3 regions of the Flexivirga sp. B27 genome follow, and region 2 is predicted to be linked to each of the others. Evidence: riboswitches for the same ligand, from Rfam matches in the RefSeq annotation. Region 2 holds a riboswitch; each other region holds the start of a gene.
The links. Region 2 has a riboswitch for S-adenosylmethionine ahead of ACSZL9_RS04210 (bifunctional o-acetylhomoserine/o-acetylserine sulfhydrylase). Riboswitches for the same ligand answer to the same signal wherever they lie in the genome.

Region 1 (7,416 bases), 110 kb from region 2:
GACCGCGAACCGATCTATCCCGTGCTCGGCCAGCGCCAACCGGTGGACCACTCCGTCGTGAACTGCGGCGAGATCGCGGGCGATCGCACGTCGGCTCGCGCCATACACTCGCGGCCGGCCGACGACAACGTGTTGGGCCCGAACTGACTCTTGCGTCATACGAAGACGATTCAGGCGAGCTCGACAGGTCGGGAAGCCAGACTCGACATAGCTGTGGACGGTCGCACACCGGATGGCGGGATGTGGATGACCCGCGAGGTCAGCTACAGACGCCAGGTCCGGCACAAAGTGCGGCGATCTCCCGCACCATCTGCAGGACCAGGACAGTGGATACCCTCCCGGACGGATTAAGGACCAGCAACACGTGCGCCCCAGCGCACTTCCTGCAGGACCATGACACCGACCCGGCTGAACGGCTGCCGTCAGTCAGAAATGGAGCTGCCGTCAGTCAGAAATGGAGCAGGTACGGATCTGGGCAGAGTTGCACGTCAGACGCGAAGCGCCTGTCAGGCAGCTCTACCCACGCCGCCCTTGCGGCGCATGGCGTGCACGATCACCAGCACCAGGGCCGCGATCCAGCCGAAGAGCACGCCCCACTGCACGCCGATGCTCAGGTCGTTCTGCCATACCCCGTCCGGCGTGGACCCGTTCGCCGTGATCACACCGGCGACCGGGCGGGCGATCCCGCCGGCGATCACCGTCGCCATCCAGCCGGCGAGGAAGACTGCGAAGCCGCCGGTGCCCGCTCGCGTCGACATCGTCGCAGCCATCATCAGCAGCAAGGTCACCACCAGCACGATGAGCGCGCCCACCACGAACGCCGTCGTCAGATCGCCGCCGTGGGCGGGCCACGGCAGCATGTACATGCGGTAGGTCACGAATCCCGGCAGCTTCCGACTGTCGATGCTCGAGTGGTCGGTGAGGATCTGATGGGCGCCGAAGGCGGTCACGGCAGCGATCAGGGTCGCCACCACTGCGCCGATGATCGCTGCCGGGAACCCGCCCGAACCCCGATCGGTGGGCAGCATCGGTGCTCCGCCCCAGGATGCAGCCGGTGCCGGCTGCCCGGCTTGACCGTATGGCGCCGCCGGCGCGCCGGGCCGGTCGGCCGCCGGACGATAGCCACCCCCGGGCGGTGGGTAGCTGCCCGGTGCCGGACTCTGCCCGGCCCCCGGCGCCTGCCCCGACCCCGGCAACTGGCGGGCCCCCTGCCCCTCGCCGCCGGCAGGTGACGCGGCCCCGCGCGGATGCCCGAGGACCGCCGTGTCGTCGCTGCGATCACGCCGCGGCGCACCCGAATCCTGTTGCCCAGCAGGCGAATAACGGTCCGGATCGCGCGGGATCTCCTGCGTGCTGTCGTTGTCGTCACTCATCGCTCGCCCCTATCGCTGGCTTTGCTTGCTCGCCGCTGTCGCTTGCCGTCACTGTCCGCTCTTCGTGACCGGTCGTGTCCCGCTTCCGCTGGAACCGGGCCAGCGTCAGCCCCATGAGCCGTGCCACCACCAGCGCAACATAGTTCACGCCTGCGAGCTGCTCCAGCATCATCACCGACCGTGCGTGCCCGCCACCGGGCGCGATGTCGGACAGCCCCGTGTTGGTCATCGTGGTGAACGACAGGAAGAGCAGCTCCACCCAGTGCAGCTCGTGGTCGCTGCCGGACACGAACTGCCCGGTCCCCCAGATCGTCTGCACGATGCCGTAGGTGTAGGCGAACGCCCATGCGACGACCGTGAAACACGCTCCGGTTGCGAACAATTCGTCGCGGGTGACGAAGTTGTCCGCGAACATGTAGCGGATCAACGCGTATGCCGTATAGAAGTAGAAGATCGCATGAGTGCAATCGGACAGCAGCGCGATCGGACCGTTGTCGGGCAACACCGCCGTCAGCACGGTGAGTATGACGGCAGGCGCACCGATGGACATCGATATCCAGGTGAGCGCCGGGGTGAGCCGCACGGCGGCGACCGCCAGGCCCAGCACGACCAACTGGACCAACGAGAAGAGCGTGCGACCGGCCGACGACTCCGAGGTGAACGGGTAGACCAGGATCCCGAGCAGCTGCACCACCAGCAGCACCGCACACGGCAGTGCCCGCAGTTGCTGCAGCAGGTTGCCGCGTGGCGCGGGGGTCAGACCTGCCGGTCGGTGAGTTGCCACGCGTCCTCACTGCCGTCCGACTCGCCCGGATCGCCGTCCGCCGCAGCGTCATACGGCTGCTCGGCACCGGGCGGGTCCTCACCCCGCAGCAGGGCAAGCGTGGTCGGCAGCTCGTCGGGCTTGACCAGCACGTCGCGCGCCTTCGACCCCTCCGACGGGCCGACGATGCCGCGGCTCTCCATCAGGTCCATCAGGCGACCGGCCTTGGCGAAACCGACCCGCAGCTTGCGCTGCAGCATCGACGTCGACCCGAACTGGCTGTTGACGACCAGCTCGGCCGCCTGCAGCAGCAGGTCGAGGTCGTCGCCGATGTCCTCGTCGATCTCCTTCTTGGGAGCAGTGACCTGCACGTCCTCGCGGTAGTGCGGCTTCAACTGCCCCCGGACGTGTGAAACCACCTCTTGCACTTCGGTTTCGGTCACCCACGCGCCCTGCACGCGCATCGGCTTGGACGCGCCCATCGGCAGGAACAACGCGTCGCCCTGGCCGATCAGCTTCTCGGCACCGGGCTGGTCGAGCACGACCCGCGAGTCGGCGAGCGAGGATGTCGCGAACGCCAGCCGACTGGGCACGTTGGCCTTGATCAGACCGGTGACGACATCGACCGACGGGCGCTGCGTCGCCAGCACCAGGTGGATGCCGGCCGCACGCGCCAGCTGGGTGATGCGGACGATCGACTCCTCGACGTCACGCGGAGCGACCATCATCAGGTCGGCGAGCTCGTCGACGATCACCAGGAGGTAGGGGTAGGTCTGCATGACCCGCTCCGACCCCGGCGGCGGGGTCAGCTTGCCGGCGCGCACCGCCTTGTTGAAGTCGTCGATGTGCTTGAAGCCGAACGCAGCCAGGTCGTCATACCTGGTGTCCATCTCGCGCACGACCCACTGCAGCGCCTCCGCGGCCTTCTTCGGGTTGGTGATGATCGGGGTGATGAGGTGCGGAATGCCTTCGTATGCCGTGAGTTCGACGCGCTTGGGGTCGACCAGCACCATCCGGACCTCGTCGGGGGTCGCCCGCATCATGATCGAGGTGATCATCGAGTTGACGAAGGACGACTTACCGGCGCCGGTGGCACCGGCCACCAGCATGTGCGGCATCTTCGCGAGGTTCGCGACGACGTAGCCGCCCTCGACGTCCTTGCCGACGCCCATCACCATCGGGTGCGGGTTGCCGTGTGCCGCGCCGCTACGCAGCACGTCACCCAGGCTGACCTTCTCGCGGTCGGTGTTGGGGATCTCGATGCCGATCGCGGACTTGCCGGGGATCGGAGACAGGATCCGGACGTCGGCGGATGCCACGGCATACGCGATGTTCTTGGACAGGGCGGTGACGCGCTCGACCTTGGTGCCCTGACCGAGCTCGACCTCGTAACGGGTGACCGTCGGTCCGCGGGTGAAGCCACTGACCTGAGCGTCGACGTTGAAGGAGTCGAGCGTCTGGGTCAGCGCCTCGACGACCCGGTCGTTGGCCGCCGAGCGTGCCTTCGGCGGGGTGCCCGGCCGCAGCACGTCGTTGGCGGGCAACGTGTAGGTGACGTCCCCGGCCAGCTGCAACTGCTCGACCCGCTGGGGCAACGGCGTCGTCGGCGGGGCTTGCAGCCCCGGTGCGGTCGAGATCGACTCCGGCGGTGTGCCGGTCGTGCCCGGCAACGGCATCGGGGCGTCGCCGGCGCGATCCGGCTGCCCGGCGGTCGATTTCGTGACGCCGCCCGTCTTGCCCCCGGCAGCCGTGCCACCGTTCGACTTGTCGCCGTCGACGTCATAGACGTCGTCGGTGCCCGGGTCCTTCTCACCGGGTCGCAGCACCCGGCCGCTCTTGGTCCGCCGCGGCGCGACGGTCGCCGCCTGCTCGAAGGGCTCGTCACCGTCCAGACTCGGGTCGGTGTTGTCGTGCGTCTTGGTGCTGCGGCGCCGCTTGCGCTTGCCGCCGTCGATCTGGTCGCCGTGCAGGTCCTGCGCGACGGCGTCGACGGTGGCGTCCTCGTCGTCATAGGCACCGCCGCGGGCGAAGAGTCGATCACGCAGCAGGGCGAGGCGTTCAGGGATCATCGTGACCGGGGTCGCGGTCATCACCAGCACGCTGAAGACCAACAGGATGATCAGCAGTGCCATCGCGCCGACGGTGTGGACCGCAGCGACGACCGGACTGCTGGCCAGGAAGCCGATGATGCCGCCGGCGCCGCGCAACTGCTCGGTCTCGCTGGGCTGCGGAACACCCTTGGCGATGCTGGTGATCCCGCACACCGCGATCGCGAAGAGCGCGAGCCCGACCATCACCCGGTTGGTGCCCTGGTCGCCGCGCGGCGAGCGCATCAGGTGCACGCCGATCAGCACGAGCACCAACGGCAGCACGAGGGCGCCGAGCCCGAAGGTCCCGGCAACGATCGCGTGTATGACGGCACCGGCGTTGCCGGTGAGGCCCCACCACTCGCGGGCAGCGACGACGACGGCCGCCGCGATCAGCGCGAAGCCGAGACCGTCACGGCGCAGCTCAGGCTCCAACTCGCTGGTGGAGTGTCCGACCCGACGGGCAGCACCTCCCGCCACATGGGCGACACCCATCCAGGTGCCGCGCGCCGCGCGTAACGGGAAGGGCAGACCGCCTCCGGCCGGTTTGCCACCGGTCCGTGACTTCGCACCGGTGGCCTTCTTGGCCGGCGGCCGCGTCGAAGTGCGCCCCGACGCGGGACGCGAGCGCGAACCGGACGCCTTCGATCCGGACTTGCTGCGGGTCGCGCGAACGGTCGTTGTCGACGAGGACGGACGGGTAGCCACGAAAACACCGTACGCGACTGTCACTCCTGTCCCATAGGAAACACGCCGCCGAGCGACTGCTCCCGCCCTGCGCCTACGTTGTTCCGACCCGCGGTGGCGCCTTCCGTTGCCACTTGACCGAAAGGCGCACATCCGGACCGAGAGGCGTACAAATCCGACCCTGTTTCGTGCTCCACTCGGTCGTTTTGTACGCCTCTCGATCGGTCGGACACTGACCGGACAGTGGCCGGCCAGGTGGGCGGTCGCCTGCTTTCCACGACTCGGACAATGTTGGCGGCGACTCCCGCCATACCTCTATATTTGCCAGCAGGTCATGAGACTCAGCGCGAAGCCCCGGCTTGCTGAGCGGCAACCCTCCACCGCGGTGGGGTGCTCCGGGTGACGACCGGGCCGGCGCGACAACGTGTCGGCAAGCGCGGATCGGCTCTGCACCAGCTCTCGTCGATCCCTGATCGGCCGAGGAGCGCCCGTTGAGCACTGTCAGCATCGAACCCCAGCACGACACCACCGGCACCAGCACGTCCGCCGCTGCATCCCCAAGTGCATCCCGCACCAGCACCCGACCGTCGGCGGTGCCGGCCCCCGGACCGCGGCGTGCCCCGCGGTTCACCGACGGTGTGCCGAGCACCGTCTCCGCGCAACTGGGCGTGCCCACCGTGCACCGCACCGTCACCGACTACGCCAACTTCGACCACGGCGCGACCGCACCGGCACTGGTCGCGGTCGCCGAGGCGGTCGAGCACGCCCAGCGGCGCTACGGCTCGGTCCACCGCGGCGCGGGATACGCCAGCCGGGTCACCACCGGCTGGTTCGAGGCGGCACGCGCCGAGGTCGCCGGTTTCATCGGCGCCCGCCCGGGCGACGAGGTCGTCTTCACCCGCAACACCACCGACGCGCTGCGCCTGCTGGGGCACTGCCTGCCGGCCGAGACGCACGTCTTCGCCTGGGCATCCGCGCACCACGCAGCCCTGCTCCCCTGGCCGGCCGCGAACACCACCCGACTGCCGGTCCCGACCGGCACCAGCGACGCGGTCGACCTGTTGCGCACCGCGCTCGCCGCATCCGCCGACGTGTCATCCGGTCGCGAGAAGCTCGTCGTGATCACCGGCGCCTGCAACGTGACAGGCGAGATCTGGCCGGTGGCCGAGTTGGCCGACGTGGCGCGGGAGTTCGGTGCCCGCACCGTGCTGGACGCCGCACAGTTCGCACCGCACGTCCCGATCGACCTGGACACCCTCGGCGTCGACTGGATCGCGTTCTCCGGGCACAAGCTCTATGCCCCGTATGGCGCAGGCGTGCTCGCCGGCCGCCGCGACTGGCTGGACGCCGCAGCGCCATACCTGCCCGCGGGCGGTGCGACTGCTGCGGTGACAGCGGAACGCACCGACTGGCAGACCGGACCGGCACGCCACGAGGGCGGGACACCCAACGCGGCCGGGGCGATCGCGATCGCCGCCGCATGCGCCACCTTGCGGGAACACCGCGCGGTCATCGCGGCACACGAGGCGAACCTCTACTCGACGTTGAGGGCCGGGCTGGCTGCGATCGACGGTGTCCAGGTCGTCGGCGCGCTCGGCGATCGGCCGAACGTCGGCGTGGTGACCTTCACGGTCGACGGCTACGAACCCTCGCTGGTCTCGCAGGTGCTGGCCGACGAGCACGGCATCGCGGTGCGAGACGGTCGGTTCTGCGCGCACCTGCTGTGTGACTCCCTGCTCGGCGCCGGTGCCACCGCTGTCCGGGCGAGCCTGGGCCTGGCCACGACCGCCGAGCACGTCCAGCGGCTGGTCTGCGCGGTCCGCCGCCTGGTCGAGCAGGGTCCGGCGCTGTCCTACGTGCACACGCCGGACGGCTGGTCGGCTCCGGCCGATCCGCGCGACCTCAGTGAGCCGCTGCCCTGGTGAGCATCCGCAACCGGGTCCAGTAGGCCAGGTGATCGGTGCCGGGCACCTGCACCGTTCCGTCGGCAACCACACCGAAGCCTCGGCTGAGCACGTGATCCAGCTGGATGAAGGGCGGCAGCCAGCTGTCGTTCGGCCACGTCCGGCGCCAGCCGGATCCGGTCGCGCGGCTGCTCTGTGTCAACCCGTCGGCCACCTGCCGGAAGGCGGGCATGGCCGAGGAGGCGTTGAAATCGCCGGCGAGGACGAGCGGCTGCCCAGCAGGTCGCTGCGCACGCCACCTGGCCAACTCGTGCAGCGCAGCGCGCCAGTCGCCGACGATCTCCGGCAGCGGGGCCGGCATGTGCACCGCGCGCAGCCGGTAGGTGCCGCGCTGCGTGTGCACCCTGACGTCGGGACTGCTCGGGAAGCGGCCCGCCGCGTTCTCGGACACCAGATGCACGCGGTGGGTGCTGCGGACCACCGTCCCCCGGATGCCCGGTGCGGCGCGGCCGGCCTGGTGCGGCAGGGCCGCACCGAGTCCGTGGCGGCGCAGCGCCGCCAACTCCTGCGGTGTGCACTCCTCCAGCACCAGGGTGTCGACG
Region 2 (7,416 bases):
CGACGCCGAGATCGGTGACTTCCTCGGCCGGGTGCTGCTGCCCCGGCTGGCCCGCGAGCCGGTGTCACCGATCTTGGGCAGCCTCCTCGAGGGCGTGGTCAAGGACGACTCGCACCGCCAGGTCGTCGACCTGGTCGTGCGGGAGTTGCACGACTGGGTCCGCGACAACGAGGCGACGGTGACCTCGCTGATCGGCAGCCGCGCGCCGTGGTGGTCACCCCGCTGGCTGGACGACACGGTCGCCGCGCGGCTGCACGTCGAGCTGGTCCGGTGGCTGGCCGACATACGTGACACACCCGACCATCAGGTGCGGGTCGCGGTCGACGACCTGCTCGCCAAACTTGCCGACAACCTGCAGAACGACCCGGCCACGATGGAGCGCGCCGAGCAGCTCAAGGTCCGGGTGTTGTCGCACCCGTCGGTGGGTGACTCATTGGTCGGGATGTGGCAGTCGGTCAAGCGGGTCCTGGTGGAGTCGCTCGAGGATCCCGAGAGCGACCTGCGGGCGCGACTCGTGCGCGCATTGACCGATCTCGGCGGGCGACTCGTCTCCGACGATGACCTGAGGGCATCGATCGATCGCCGGCTCGGTGAGGTCACCGGGCACGTCGTGACGACATACGGCCACGAGATCTCGACGGTGATCTCGCAGACCATCGAGCGCTGGGACGGCGACGAGGCCTCCAAGCGGATCGAGTTGCACGTCGGGCGCGACCTGCAGTTCATCCGGATCAACGGCACCGTCGTCGGTGGGCTGGTCGGTCTGGTGATCTACTCGTTGGCGCAGTTGCTCTGATCGACCCGCTCAGGAAGTTGCGCCGGCAGCGCGTGTCAGCCGTCGGGCGTCGACGGTGGTGGGCGTGGGTCGAACCGGACGAGCGACAGGTGGAGCTTGTCGTTGGTGGGTCCGGCATACGGCGCCCAGCGCGCTGGGTGGTGTGGGTCGGACTTGGATGTGTCGGTGCTCGATCTAGCCGTGCTCGATCTGCCGGGTGGCGGATAGGTGCGGTAGTCGGGGCCGATCCGGGTGCCGTCGCGGGCGGTGAAGGTGACGCCGTCGGGTCTGGTCGGGTCGCCGACCATGACGAAGGTGCCTCGGTGGTGCTCGTCATGGTGGAACGGGCAGAGCATGATCATCCGCTCGGCGTCGGTGCGGCCGCCGTTGATCCAGTGGTCGAGGTGGTGGCACTCCAGGTGGTGCAGTGTCAGGCAGCCGGGGAACCGGCAGCCGCGATCTCGATCCTCCAGGAGGCGTCGGGTGCGGGCGGGCACGATGCGCTGGGCGCGGCCGACGTTGACCGGCTTGCCCTCGGTCTCCCAGACCGGTTGGATCACGCCGTCGCACAACACCCGGTCGCGCAGGTTGGGTGGCAGCGCCGACTGCTTGTGCAGCCAGCCGTTGCCTTTGGTGTCCAGGTGCAGGTAGACGCGGTAGCGGCTCGCGCGTGAATGTCCCAAGGGTGCGCCGTCGTCGAGGGAGCGTTGTGCCATCAGGCTCATTGCCTCGCCGAACGACACACCGCCGTGGGTCCTGCTCGCATCGGCCGAACCCTCCCCGCAAGCGGCCGCTCCGGTCGGACGGGGCTCGCTCATCGATCTGGTGTGCAGGTGGAACAAGCTGTCCTTTGCCTCCAGCAGTGCCTGCTCGACGAGCGCACCGATGTCGGCGGGTGCGTCGTAGGTGAGCTGGAATCGGCCGCCGGCATAACGCATCTGCAGACGTGGCGGTGCGGCGGTCGGGTCGAAGGCTCCGGGCGCGGCCGACTGGGCTGCGTCGGTGGCCTCCTCGACCCGGTCGGCGTCGTCGGCCGCGTCGCCGGGCAGGAATGCGCTGCTGTCGTCCTGCTCGGTAGCCTCCTCGGCGGCAGGTTCGGCGGAAGAGTCGTCGTTACTGTCTTCGTCGTTACTGTCCTCGTCGCCACTGTCCTCGTCGGCGGTCGTGGCGTCGGCGTTGAATTGGTAGCGGCACAACGCCCGGCGGAGCTGGGTCACTGTCGTGTATGACGCGAACTCTGCCACGTCGGCGTCATAGGCAGCGGGCGTGTGTTTGGCGATGACCGCGGCGAGTCCGAGTGTCAGCCGGCCGTCTTCGAGGAGGCGTTGCATTGTCGGCAGCTCGGCGCAACGCTCCGCGATGCGCACCACGTCGTGGGCCGAGGACCAGGTCAGTCCGGCATACGCCGTCAGCCACTGCTCCGGTGACCGGAAACCGACGCCGCACCACAACTCCTCGGCCAGGACGTGGCGCATCAACGCGATTAACCGGGTGTGCCCGTTGTTGAGCTGGGCCCCGATGATCGCCAACTCCTCACGCGCGGCGGACATCGACCGTTGACCGGACGGCTCGAAGGTGGACGCGACGGAGTCCCGGCCGTGGCCGGAGTCAGCGGCCATCGACGACGGAACCGTCATGCGCTCTTCGATCATGTGTCCAGTAGAACATCGAGCACCGACAAAGGTCGGTTTTCCCCGGAATTCTGCGGAAGATGGGTCCTTTCCCGCCGTGGTTCGTAGGTCGATCTTGTGCCCAATTGCGCAGATCGACGATCTTGCGCAGATCGGACGTCCCTGGCGGTTGCGACAAAGCCGGAGGCGGTGGGTGCGAGCATGGACGTGTGGCTGATGCGGTGATCGACATACGACCTCTGGTGCCGGCCGATCGTGAAGCGGTGCTCGGGTTGGCCGATCGGTTGACGATCGGTGTCGCAGAATGGCGCTCGCGAGAGCGAGTGCTCGCCGCGGTGCGGGCATGGGTCTGCGATGCGGTCGAGCACTGCGGCACCCGGGACGGCCGGTGTGACCGGGCGCTGTTCGTTGCCGCGGATGATGCCACCGTTGTGGGATTCGTCTCGGTCAGTGAAGACGTGCACTGGTCGGGTGATACCGATGCATACATCGGTGAGCTCGTCGTTGCTCCTGACCGCGAAAAGCAAGGCATCGGAAGCGAACTCGTTGCGGCGGCGGAGGTCTGGGCGGCGTCACGCGGACTCGCCCGAATCCGCCTGGCCACCGGCGCGGCCAATATCGGCGCGCTGTCGTTGTATGCCGAGCTGGGTTACCGGCACGAGGACGTGACGCTCAGCAAGCCTGTTTCGGGCCGAGAGGGCCCGGAGCGCTGACCGCGCGGTGCGCGGCGACCGCCGAGAGCAGCAGCGCGCCCGCGAGCAGGAGGTAAGCGACCAGGAAGGATGAGTCGCCGCTGCCGCCGCTGATCAGCACGCCACCGACGGCGCCGCCGGTGAGGCTGCCGAACGACTCGGTGGAGATCGCAGCCGCGGCCGCCCGCTCCTCGCTGAAGCCGGCGGTCGGCGTCGTCGCCGCCAGATAGGTGGACGGATAGAAGATGCCGACGCCGATACCGCTGAGCAGCCAGCACACACCGCCGACCGGCCAGGGCGCGCCGAGGCTGCCGGCGACGCACGTCCCACCGACACAGATCGCCACCAGAAGCATCGCCGCACCGGGAGATACGTTGCCCAGCAAGGGAATTCGGGTGAGAGCCACACTCGTGACGCCCCACGCCGCGGAGGCCGTTCCGAGCACGATCCCGGCGACGGCGAGGGTGGCGCCATACACATCGGTGAACAGCAGGGTGAGCAGCTCGCTGGCGCCGAAATAGCCGAGTCCGAAGAGCGTGAGACCGAGCAGTGCCGCGGGTGGTCCACGTCGCGCGCTCAGTGTCCCCGGCGGCATCAGTGATCGGAATCCGGCGCCGGCGACGAGCAGGAAGCACCAGCGCAGCGGTCCGCCCTCGAGGAGGAGGAAGCCGGCAATGCCGAGTGGTACCAACAGGGTTCGCGCCTGTGGGCGACGTGCTGCCGCGGGTTGCACCGGTGGCACGCTGCGGAAGATGACCACTTGCGCGGCCACGACGAACGGCACCGGCAGCAGGAGGGTCCACCGCCAGCCGATCAGGTGCTCGGCCAGCACGATCAGCGGGGGAGCGACCAGTCCCGGCAGGATCCACATCGCCGAGGACAGGGCGATCACGGTCCGGCGCGTCGAGTCCTGCAGGTGCCGCACCGCGGCGCTCACCCCGAACACCGCGAGCAGCCCGCCGGCGAACCCTGCGATCAGCCGCCCGCCGGCAAAGAGCCACACGTCGCTCGAGATCGCCGAGAGGACCCCGCCCAGGACGGTCAGCGTGGCGCCGGCGATGAGCGTCCGGACGGAGCCGAGCGCAGCGAGCAACTGGTCGGCGAGCGGGAGCGCGAGGAACAACCCGATCGCGCTGCCGCTGACCACGACTCCGACGCGGCGTCCGGCGTCGAATTCGTCGACCACCACTGGCAACAACGTGGCCGCGACGAAGGTCGTCACCGCAGCCATGAACTCCAGCAGCACGACGCTCGCACCGAGGACCTGAGCCGCTCGCCCCGTCAGCAGGGCGTCCTGCTGACGAGTCACTGCGCTGCGGCGTGCACCTGGATCTGCTGACCGTCCGGGTCGACGATGGTGACGAAATCACCGACTTCGGACTTCTCGAGCTGCGCCTGCGCGCCGACGGATGTCGCCCGCCGCACGATTTCGGGCAGGGGAGTGGCCGTCTGGAACGTCAGTTGTATGGCGAAAGGGCCTGGCACGATGGGGAGTTCGTCCGAATAGATGTAGTGCAGCCCGACCGAGCCACCGGCGTCCGGGAGCTCCAACTGGGTGAAGTAGCGGCTCGCCTCGCCGGCCACGGTGAAGCCGAGCGACTCCAGCAGCCGACGGTCGGATGTCTGGTCGTCGACGAAACGGATCGGCGTGACGCGCAGGTCACCCGTGTCCGGTCCGGCCGAGACTCCGGTGCTGGTGTAGCCGTAGAGGTCCTCGGAGCGGCCGTTGATGGTCATCTCCTCGCCGTTGACGGTGATCGAGATTGCCCGGCCGTAGGCCTCGTCATACACCATCGACTCGGCGGGGTGTTCGTCGTTGCCGAAGCCCTGCTCGGTGAGCCGGTGCGCGACAGCGTCCAGGTCGTCCGCCTCGAAACACAGGGTGGTCTGGCCCTGCGTGGCACCCGATGTCGCACCGGATGCGCTGTGCAGCGCGACCGTGCCGGCGCGGCCGGCGAGCACGACCCAGCCACCCTTGTCACTGGTGATGCTGACTGACATCCCGAGCGCGCTGAGCAGGCGGGTCATCTCGTCGATGTTGTCGGTGAAGCGCAGGGGCTGCACGGTGAGGGTCATCGGGTCTCTCCTTGGTCGAGGTAGTCGCGCAGTGCCTGCTCGACGAGCACAGACAGGCTCAATCCGTCGTCGATCGCGCGGTGCTTCACCTCGCGGATCACGTCGGTCGGTAGATAGACGTTGAACTGCGTCTTCGTCTTCGCGGACGCTTTATCACTTGCTTGCATGCTAGCAATATAGAAAGATGGCAATCCGGTCGTCAAGACCTCCCGCGCCGGATCGGCCACGCATAACGCGGCAAGGAGTCCACAGTTAGAGACGGTTATGTATCAACGGGTGGGCAGAGCTACCATCACGAGCAGGTCATGAGTGTCAGCGATTAGGCCCCGGCTCGCTGGCCGGCAACCCTCCTCCGCGGTGGGGTGCCCCGGGTGAGGACCAGGCCACCGGTGCGGATCGCCGTGTGGCAAGCGCGGACATCACGAACGTGGGTCCGCCGCCGAGGGCGGCTGTCGTCCCCGGCGAACCTTTTGCACGGAAGGTCATGATGAGCACCGACGCCACCCCCAACTGGTCCTTCGAGACGCGGCAGATTCACGCCGGACAGAGTGCCGACCCGACGACCGGCTCGCTCGCGCTGCCGATCTACCAGACCACGTCCTACCAGTTCAACGACGCCGACCACGCGGCAAACCTGTTCGGACTCAAGGAGTTCGGCAACATCTACACCCGCCTGATGAACCCCACGACCGACGTGGCCGAGAAGCGCATCGCGGACCTCGAGGGCGGCGTCGGCGCACTGCTGGTCGCCTCCGGACAGGCGGCCACCACGCTGGCGATCCTCAATGTCGCCGGCGCCGGCGACCACATCGTCGCCAGCCCGAGCCTGTATGGCGGCACGTTCAACCTGCTGAAGCACACGCTGGCCAACCTCGGCATCGAGACGACCTTCGTCGAGGACCGCACGGATGCGGCCGGCTGGGAGGCGGCGTTCCGGCCCAACACCAAGCTGGTCTTCGCCGAGACGGTGTCCAACCCGAAGTCCGAGGTCCTGGACATCGAGTTGGTCGCCGGCATCGCGCACGAGCATGGTGTGCCGCTCTTCGTGGACAACACGATCGCGACACCATTTGTGCTGCGCCCGATCGAGCACGGTGCGGATGTCGTGATCCACTCGGCGACGAAATACCTTGGCGGTCATGGCAACTCGATCGCCGGTGTCCTTGTCGACAGCGGCAACTTCGACTACGCCAAGGACCCGGAGAAGTTCCCCGGCTTCAACACCCCGGACGAGGCGTACCACGGCCTGGTCTACGCGCGCGACCTCGGTGTCGGCAGCGACCTGGGTGCCAACCTCGCCTTCATTCTCAAGGCGCGGGTGCAGGGGTTGCGTGACCTCGGCTCCGCGGTCTCGCCGTTCAACGCGTTCCTCATCGAGCAGGGCATCGAGACGCTGAGCCTGCGCGTCGAGCGGCACGTGTCCAACGCGCGCAAGGTCGCCGAGTGGCTGCAGGACCACGAGCAGGTCGAGTCGGTCCGCTGGGCCTCGCTGCCGGGCAACGAATACTACGAGTTGGCGCAGAAATACACGCCGCTCGGCGCCGGTGCGGTGCTCGCGTTCGAGATCAAGGGCGGAGTCGACGCGGGCCGGAAGTTCGTCGAGGCGCTGAGCCTGCACTCCCACGTCGCCAACATCGGTGACGTGCGCTCGCTGGCGATCCACCCCGCATCGACGACCCACTCGCAGGGCCCCGACGAGGACCGCCTCGCGGCGGGTGTGACGCCGGGTCTCGTGCGCCTGTCGGTCGGCATCGAGCACATCGACGACATCATCGCCGACCTGGAGCAGGGCTTCACCGCGGCGAAGGTCTGACGGTGCGCCGCTGATCGAGCGGCATACCTCCGCATTGAGCGGCATACGGATTCACCCCGAATCCGTATGCCGCTCAATGCTTTTGTACGCCGGTCAATATGGGTGGGTCGGAAAATCGGTTGACCGGCATACGTCGCGACCGGGATCTTGGTCGCACACGTCACCGGCGGCATCCGGCTGCAAACGGTGGACCCGAGGGAAGGAGTCAGTGATGACAGAAGTTGAGGGCGTGCTGCCCGCTTCCAGGCTCTTTCTCGATCGGAGTTCCCCGTATGTCGCAACACCGTATGTCGCAACACCCGGAGGTTCCTGCCTCCTTCATTGATCCCCGTTTCACCTTCGACTACCAGCAGATCGGCGACCTCGAGGACGGCCAGCGCTGGTCGACCTGGGGCCGCTGTGAGCCGCTGAGTCGCGGCCCCGAACCGT
Region 3 (7,416 bases), 870 kb from region 2:
AACGATCTGCCACGGTCCGGCGCCCATCGCCTCCGCTGCCTCGATCACACCGGGATCGACTGAGACCAAAGACTGTTCGACGATGCGGGAGACTCCGAACGTCGCAGCGATGACGAGTGGGAAGAGCACTGCTCGGGTGCCTATCGTCGATCCCATCGCCTGCAGGGTCAACGGCGCGATCGCGGTGACGAAGATGATGAACGGGATCGGTCGCACGATGTTGACCAGCACGTTCAGCACCGTGTTGACCGCACGGTTCTCCAACAGTCCGCCACCGCGAGTGGTGAAGAGCGCGACACCGAGGAGCAGCCCGAGCAGCCCGCCGATCAGGATGGTCACGACGGCCATCAGCAGCGTCTGCCAGATGGCGGTCTGGAAGGTCGGCCAGAGCGTCGACCAGTCGGTGCTCATGACAGTGCCTCCACTGTTGCGCGCACACCCTCATCGGGACCGCGCAGCGCGACCGTGAAGGACCCGATCGACTCGTGTTTCAGGTCGGTGATGCCGCCATACACGATCTCGAAGTCGACCCCGTGGTCGCGTGCAGCAGCGCTGAGAGTGGAGCCGAATGCACGCTGGTCGGACACGTTGACTGTCACCAGCCTTTCGTCATACGACTCGCGAAGCTGTTGCAAACGCAGCGAATCCGGTCGGTTCCCGACCGTCGCGTCGACGAACCGCTGCGTCACCTCACTCTGCGGATCGCCGAGTATGTCGCGCACGGCGCCGCTCTCGACAACCCGTCCCGAGTCCAGGACCGCCACGCGATCGGCGATGGCACGCACCACGTCCATCTCGTGCGTGATCACCACGATCGTGATGCCCAACTCCTCGTTGACCTGCCTTAACAGCGCCAACACGTCGCGCGTCGTCTCCGGGTCCAGCGCCGAGGTCGACTCGTCCGCGAGCAGCAGGTCGGGATCGGACGCCAACGCGCGGGCTATCCCGACACGCTGCTTCTGCCCGCCGGACAACTCCTCCGGGTAGGACCACGCCTTCTCCAGCAGCCCGACGAACGACAGCAGCTCGGCGACCCGCTGCTCCTGCTGCGCGCGGTCCAGACCGGCCAACTGCAGGGAATAGGCGACGTTGCCGAAGACCGTGCGCGACCGCATCAGGTTGAACTGCTGGAAGACCATCCCGATGCGACGTCGTATGGCGCGCAACGGTTTTCCCTTCAATCGGGTGATGTCGAGACCGTCGACGGTGACCGTGCCGGAGGTGACCTCTTCCAACCCGTTGATGAGCCGGACCAGAGTGCTCTTGCCTGCGCCGGAGTAGCCGATGACCGCGAAGATCTCACCGCGACGGATCTCCAGGTCGATGTTGTCCAGCGCCCGGTGGGCGCTCTCGTTCTTGCCGAAGACCTTGCTGACGGAGTCGATCCGGACGAGCGGATCTGCGCTCACTTCGACGCCACCGTCTTCTCCAGGCGCGTCAGCAGCTTGCGAAGTGCAGCGGCGGGCTTACGCACCAGCACGCTGGTGTTCTTGGACTCCGCGACGACCAGCTTTGAGACGCGCGGGTCCTGGTAGAGCTCGACGACCTCGGCATACGTCGGGTTGTCGTTGTCCTGCTCGCGGGCCACGATCACGTTGATGTAGGGCTGCGCGGTCGCAGACTTCGGATTGTCAGAGTAGAGAGCGGATTTCGGGTCCAACTTGCCGTCGAGCGCGAAGTCGTTGTTGATGACTGCGCCGTCGACAGAGGACAGCGAGGTGACGGTCTGCGAGGCATCCACCGGTGTCACGCGCACCTTCGACGCGCCCTTGTCGATCTCGGCCGGCGTCGACAGGATCGTGCCGCCGCCCTTGAGCTTCAACAACCCCGCCTGCTGCAGCACCAGCAGCGCCCGCGCCTGATTGGTCGCGTCGTTTGGGATCGCGATCTTGGCGCCGGACGGGATCGACCGCACCGACTTGTGCTTGCGGGAGTAGAGGCTGAGCGGCACGACATACGTCGACCCGATGGGGGTCAGCGTCTGATGCGACTGCTGGTTGTAGGTCGCGAGGAAAACCAGGTGCTGGAAGAGGTTGAGGTCCAGTTGTCCTTGCGCCAGAGCGGGATTCGCCTGGGTGTAGTCGGAGAAATTGACCGTTTCCAACTTGATGTTGCGTTCGCGCGCGAGCTTCTTGAAGACCTTCCAGTAGTCCTGGTCGGCGTCGGTCACGCCGATCTTCACCGTGGTCAGCTTCGTGCCGGAGCCGTCCGACGACGCGCGACCGGCGGCGAAACCGCCGCCGCCCCCGAGCACGAGGCCGACGACTGCCGCGCCGATCCAGCTGCGTCGGGTGTGAATGCGGCGGGGCGGCAGGGTCGGCCGGTCCGGCAGGGACGGGACGTCGGTCGGGTCGGGGATGTTGTTGTCAGGCATGGTGTCCTCAGGGTCGCTGGTATGACGAACTGCGCCCGGCCGTGCTCAGGTCCGCCCATGCGCGATCAGCGCAAGACGGTCAAGTGGGTACTGCCGTGCTTGCCGCACTGCGAGATCGTGTGAATCACGCTCTGCGGCCTAGTCATTCACCTGGGGCACCCCGCCACGTGCGTGAGGGTTGCCGCCCAGCAAGCCAGGGCTTGTCGCTGGGTCTCGTGACTGGATCAAACATAAGTCAGCGTTACCGGAGTAGTCAAAACGGGTAGTGTTACTTCACTTTCGTGAGGTGGGTCACACGCGGTTCGAGGAGGGGCGCACACTTGCGCATGGGGGTGATGGGCATTGGTTGGGTCAGTGATCGGCGGGATCGTCGCCGTGGTCGGCCTGGTTGTGATCCTGCGATTCGTGGTCGGACTCGGCGTGGCCGCAGTGCATCGCGCTGGTGCGGTCACCGGTGATGCTGAGGTCGGGTCTGCACTCGAGCGCGCCAGGGACTGGCGGAGCCGGCGCCTCGCAGCCGCAGTGGTTGAGCCACGGCGTGACAACCCGATCCGGGTGGCGACTGTCGACTGTTCGACGGACGACGTCTTCGAGCTCGGCTCGATCAGCAAGGCGATCACCGGGATGCTGCTGGCCGACGCGGAACAGCGCGGCGAGCTCTCCATGAGCGACCAGATCGGCGATCACGTGCCGGAGCTGGCTGACCGCCCCATCGGTGCCGTCACGGTCAGCGCCCTTGCATCGCACCGCAGTGGGTTGCCGCCAATCGCGCTGGGCATCCGCGCGGTGCCCGGACTGCTCGGCTACGGCGTGCTCGGTCTCAGTCCGTATGTCGGCCAAGGAGTTTCATCGGTCGTGAGCCACGCGCGGCGAGTCAGGCTTCGGACACAGGGTGAGCAGGCCTACTCGAGTCTGGGAGCGGCGCTGACGGGTGCGGTGCTGGAGCGCGCAACCGGTTCGACATACGAGGATCTTGTCCGCGATCGACTCGCCACACCGCTCGGACTCACCCATACCTCTGCCGGGCCGAACGCGCCGCGTCGCAGCGGGTGCACCCGGTGGGGGCGATGGGCCCAGCAGTGGCGGCTGACCGGGTATGCGCCCGCCGGTGGGGTGACCAGCAGCATCGACGATCTCGCAGTCCTCGCGGCTGCCCTGCTGCGCGGCGATGCCCCGGGCGCTGCCTCGACACATCGCGACGACTGCTTCTGGGTGCGTGAGCGTATGCCGGGCGGGGGAATCGTGGTGTGGCACAACGGACAGACCGGCGGCTACGCGGCCTATCTCGTCATACGGCCGGACCTCGGCAAGGCCACGGTAGTTCTCTCCGACGTTGCGGACATGGGCCTCGTGGTCAGGGTCGCGCAGGCTGCCGCGACGTCCGATTGACCTGGGTCGCTAGCTCACATCGCGGCGAATTGTCGTCCGCACGGCAATGGCGGTGATGACGACGGCATAGCCCACGATGATCAGCGCAGCAAGCCATGGGTTGAGCAACTCGGCACCGGTTGCCGAACCGAAGGCGCGGTGCCCGGAGTATGCGAGCGACTGCACCGCACCGCCGGGCAGGTAGGGGTACGCCGGCCGGGTGAGCGAGATGCTGTTGATGGTCTGCTCGATCGCGAAGAGATAGATCAGCAACGCGCCCACGGCGGCAATCTGGTTGCGCAGCAACGCTCCCAGCGCGACACCGACGCCGGTCATCACGGCGATCGAAGCGGTGCCACCGACGACCGCGCGCGTCACCCCGGATGCCGTCAACGAGCCGCCGAGCAGGCCGCGGGCAGACAGCCAAGGGGCTGCGATGGCCGAGCAGATGGCTACGACGATGATGCCGACCAGCAGCCCGTAGCCGGTCAGGACCAGCAGTTTCGCGGTGATCAGCCGGCCACGATTCGGCACCGACAGATAGCTCGCGGTGACTGTGTGGTGCCGGTATTCGCCTGCGACTGCAGTGATCCCGACGATCGCGGTGATCATGTAGGCGGTCTGCACGCCGCCGATGAGTGCGCCGGTGAAGATGTCGAGCGGCGTGTGTCCGCTTCCCTCCGATCCGGCGACGGTCAGCACGGTCACCAAGACAGCGACGGCGATGGCTACCAGGCCGAGGACCCACCAGGTCTTGGTCGTGGTGAGCTTGCGCACCTCGGTGCGTATGGCGAGCGCCATACCCGAGGTCGCGTGTGGTTGTGCGTCGGGCACAGCGGTGGTGGCGGCGCTCATCGTGCGTTCTCCTCGGCCAGTCCGGAGGGTGTGTGCTGGTCCGTCGACTCCGTCGACTCCGTCGTGGTGTCGCCGGGCGACGAGGTGAGGCTGAAGAACAACCGCTCGAGCGTGTTGGTCTCGGTCACCAACTGACTCAGCGGGATCCCGGCCTCGTGGGCGATCAGTCCGATGCGGGTGGAATCGATCCCTCGCACCACGAGCGTGCCGCCTCCGGAGTCCTCGACCTCGACCGCCGCGCCCGCAGCAGCGCTGATTGCGGACCGCAGCGCGGCCGGATCGGCGCTGGTCGCTCGCACCGCCGTGGCCCCCACGGCCTGCACTGCGCCCTCGTGGACAAGACGTCCCTTGTCGATGATCACGACGGAGTCCACGAGCTGCTGCATCTCGGCAAGCAGGTGGCTGGACACCAGCACGGTGCGACCCTGCGCTGCCTGCTCACGCAGAAGGTCTCGCAGCCACCGGATCCCTTCCGGGTCCAGCCCGTTCGTGGGCTCGTCACAGATCAGGACCGGGGGCTCGGCCAGGATCGCCGTCGCGACACCGAGCCGCTGCCGCATCCCCAGCGAATAGCCGCGGACGTTCTGGCGAGCGGCATGCGACAGACCGACCAGGTCCAGCACCTCGTCGACCCGCCGGTCGTCCACGCCGGCGGCGAGTGCGCAGACGCGCAGGTGATCGCGACCGTTGCGACCCGGATGGAAACCGTTGGCCTCCAACAGGGCCCCGACCGTGCGCGCGGGTGCGTCCAGATCCTGGTAGCGGCGGCCGCCGATGAGGGCCTCGCCGTGCGACGGCGTGACCAGCCCAAGCAGCATGCGCAGGGTCGTCGTCTTGCCTGCGCCGTTGGCCCCGAGGAATCCGGTGACCTCACCGGGTTGGACGGTGAAGCTCAACTGGTCCACCGCGGCCAACGGTCCGAAGCGTTTGGTCAGCTCGTGCATCTCGATCGCGCACGGCTGTTGCTGGGAACGCATTCCGACTCCTCGTGTGCTCGGTCGGGCGAGGTGTCCGACTACGCTTCGGTCGTCACGTCAGCTGTCGTGTCGACATACTGACGTTGTGTCAATGGGACAATACACAGTGTCCAATTCGAGAGGGGGCCGCAGGTGGTGCAGGACGCCGACTGGTCGGCAACCGTTGCCGGGCACAAGCAACGGCAGTTGCTGAAGATCGGCAAAATTGCGGCCGAGCTCGTCAGCAGCGACGGGCTCGGTGCGGTCTCGATGAGCCGACTCGCGCGGGCTAGCGGTGTCTCTCGCGCGACCTTGTACAACTACGTCCCGGATGTCGTCAGCGCGGTCCGCGAATATCTCACCGCCCAGTCGGACGCGTTCCAGGCGACGGTGGCGGCTGCCGTAGCCGAGGAGGAGGACCCGGAAGCGCAGCTGCGGCGCTACATCGAGGAGCAGGTCGCGTATGCCGCAGGAGCGGACCATCGCGCGGCGGCGGCCCTGCTCGAGTCGGGTGCCGCACTCGGCGGCTCCGACCCGGCCGCGCATCAACGCCGTGACTTCGCAGTGCTGCAGGGCATCCTCGATCGGGGAGAGCGGGATGGGACCTTTCGGCCCGGGCACCAGGCGGCACGGCTCACGCTGATCAGTCGGCTGCTCTACAGCTCGCACGAACTCATGCAGCAACAACAGGTCAGCCGCGACGACACCGTCGCACTCATCACCGACCTCATCCTCGGCGGCATTCGCCGATAGCCTGCCGACGTGCGAGGTTCGCAGATCGTCGTCAGCGCCGTCGTCTTCCGTGACCCACAGGGGCGGGTGCTGACGGTCCGGAAGTCCGGCACCGACAAGTTCATGTTCCCCGGCGGCAAATGGGAGCCGGGGGAGAGCGCGATCGACGCTGCCGTGCGTGAGGTCGGTGAGGAGCTCGCCATTGAGGTGCAGGCGTCGGATCTGACGCTGATCGGCACGTTCACCTCGGACGCCGCCAACGAACCCGACCACACCGTCACCGCGACGGTGTTCGAACACGCCTACGTGCCGGTCGGCGACCCTGCAGCAGAGATTGCCGAACTGCGTTGGACGGGTCTGGCCGATGATGATGCGGACCTCGCACCACTACTCGCGCACCACGTCTTCCCGGCGCTGCAGCACGAAAAGTCCTGACACGTAATGTCTTTGGTATGACCAGCTCGCACGTTCCTGTCTGGCACGGCAGCCGAAACCTGCGCGAACTCGGTGGCCACCGACTTGTAGGCGGTGGGCTGACGAAGCGAAACGTCGTCTTCCGGTCCGGCGCTCCCGAGTGGCTGACTGGCGACGGCTGGCGAGCTGCGCGAGCCGACGGCTTGCGGAAGGTCGTCGATCTCCGCAACGCAGAAGAGCGTGGCCGCAGATCAGACCATCCATCGGTCGACGACAGCGCCTATGAGGGGATCGAGTTCGCGCACGTGCCGACCGAGGACCCCAACGACCCGGTGTTCCTCGCCGAGTGCGGGCAATGGCTCGATCATCCGCGCTCATGGTCTCCGAACATCGCGCTCTACCCGGGCAAATTCGCCGCCGTGTTCTCCGCGATCGCCAGTTCGCCCGGGCCGGTGCTGATCCATTGCGCCGGTGGCAGGGACCGGACCGGGATGGTGTGCGCGATGCTGCTCTCACTCGCGGGCGCCGAGCCGGAGTCGATCTGCGCCGACTACGAAGCCGGCTTTCGCGGTGCCGCCGAACACCGCGGCCACGGAATGGTTTACGACACAGCAGCCGGCCAATGGACAACGGCTGTCAACGAGAAGTGGACCGCTGAAGAACTCGACGAGTCGTTGGCCGATCGCCTGCCGGCGTTGCGCGCCTGGGTCGACGGCA

Region 1: another riboswitch for S-adenosylmethionine. It lies ahead of ACSZL9_RS04685 (aminotransferase class V-fold PLP-dependent enzyme); the one in region 2 lies ahead of ACSZL9_RS04210 (bifunctional o-acetylhomoserine/o-acetylserine sulfhydrylase).
Region 3: another riboswitch for S-adenosylmethionine. It lies ahead of ACSZL9_RS08370 (MetQ/NlpA family ABC transporter substrate-binding protein); the one in region 2 lies ahead of ACSZL9_RS04210 (bifunctional o-acetylhomoserine/o-acetylserine sulfhydrylase).

What each region holds. Positions count from the first base shown of each region.
Region 1 is NZ_JBPYUM010000001.1:1,017,372-1,024,787, forward strand. It holds gene ACSZL9_RS04665 (hypothetical protein) at 1-159, opposite strand, end outside; gene ACSZL9_RS04670 (hypothetical protein) at 507-1,373, opposite strand; gene ACSZL9_RS04675 (ion channel) at 1,366-2,157, opposite strand; gene ACSZL9_RS04680 (DNA translocase FtsK 4TM domain-containing protein) at 2,130-4,718, opposite strand; SAM riboswitch class IV at 5,241-5,353, shown strand; gene ACSZL9_RS04685 (aminotransferase class V-fold PLP-dependent enzyme) at 5,402-6,835, shown strand; gene ACSZL9_RS04690 (endonuclease/exonuclease/phosphatase family protein) at 6,813-7,416, opposite strand, start outside.
Region 2 is NZ_JBPYUM010000001.1:912,226-919,641, reverse strand. It holds gene ACSZL9_RS04240 (DUF445 domain-containing protein) at 1-796, shown strand, start outside; gene ACSZL9_RS04235 (HNH endonuclease signature motif containing protein) at 832-2,427, opposite strand; gene ACSZL9_RS04230 (N-acetyltransferase family protein) at 2,616-3,119, shown strand; gene ACSZL9_RS04225 (MFS transporter) at 3,079-4,407, opposite strand; gene ACSZL9_RS04220 (VOC family protein) at 4,404-5,174, opposite strand; gene ACSZL9_RS04215 (ribbon-helix-helix domain-containing protein) at 5,171-5,341, opposite strand; SAM riboswitch class IV at 5,476-5,593, shown strand; gene ACSZL9_RS04210 (bifunctional o-acetylhomoserine/o-acetylserine sulfhydrylase) at 5,662-6,987, shown strand; gene ACSZL9_RS04205 (serine protein kinase RIO) at 7,260-7,416, shown strand, end outside.
Region 3 is NZ_JBPYUM010000001.1:1,782,854-1,790,269, reverse strand. It holds gene ACSZL9_RS08380 (methionine ABC transporter permease) at 1-411, opposite strand, end outside; gene ACSZL9_RS08375 (methionine ABC transporter ATP-binding protein) at 408-1,409, opposite strand; gene ACSZL9_RS08370 (MetQ/NlpA family ABC transporter substrate-binding protein) at 1,406-2,374, opposite strand; SAM riboswitch class IV at 2,465-2,595, opposite strand; gene ACSZL9_RS08365 (serine hydrolase domain-containing protein) at 2,717-3,763, shown strand; gene ACSZL9_RS08360 (ABC transporter permease) at 3,773-4,597, opposite strand; gene ACSZL9_RS08355 (ABC transporter ATP-binding protein) at 4,594-5,574, opposite strand; gene ACSZL9_RS08350 (TetR/AcrR family transcriptional regulator) at 5,707-6,306, shown strand; gene ACSZL9_RS08345 (NUDIX hydrolase) at 6,316-6,720, shown strand; gene ACSZL9_RS08340 (tyrosine-protein phosphatase) at 6,738-7,416, shown strand, end outside.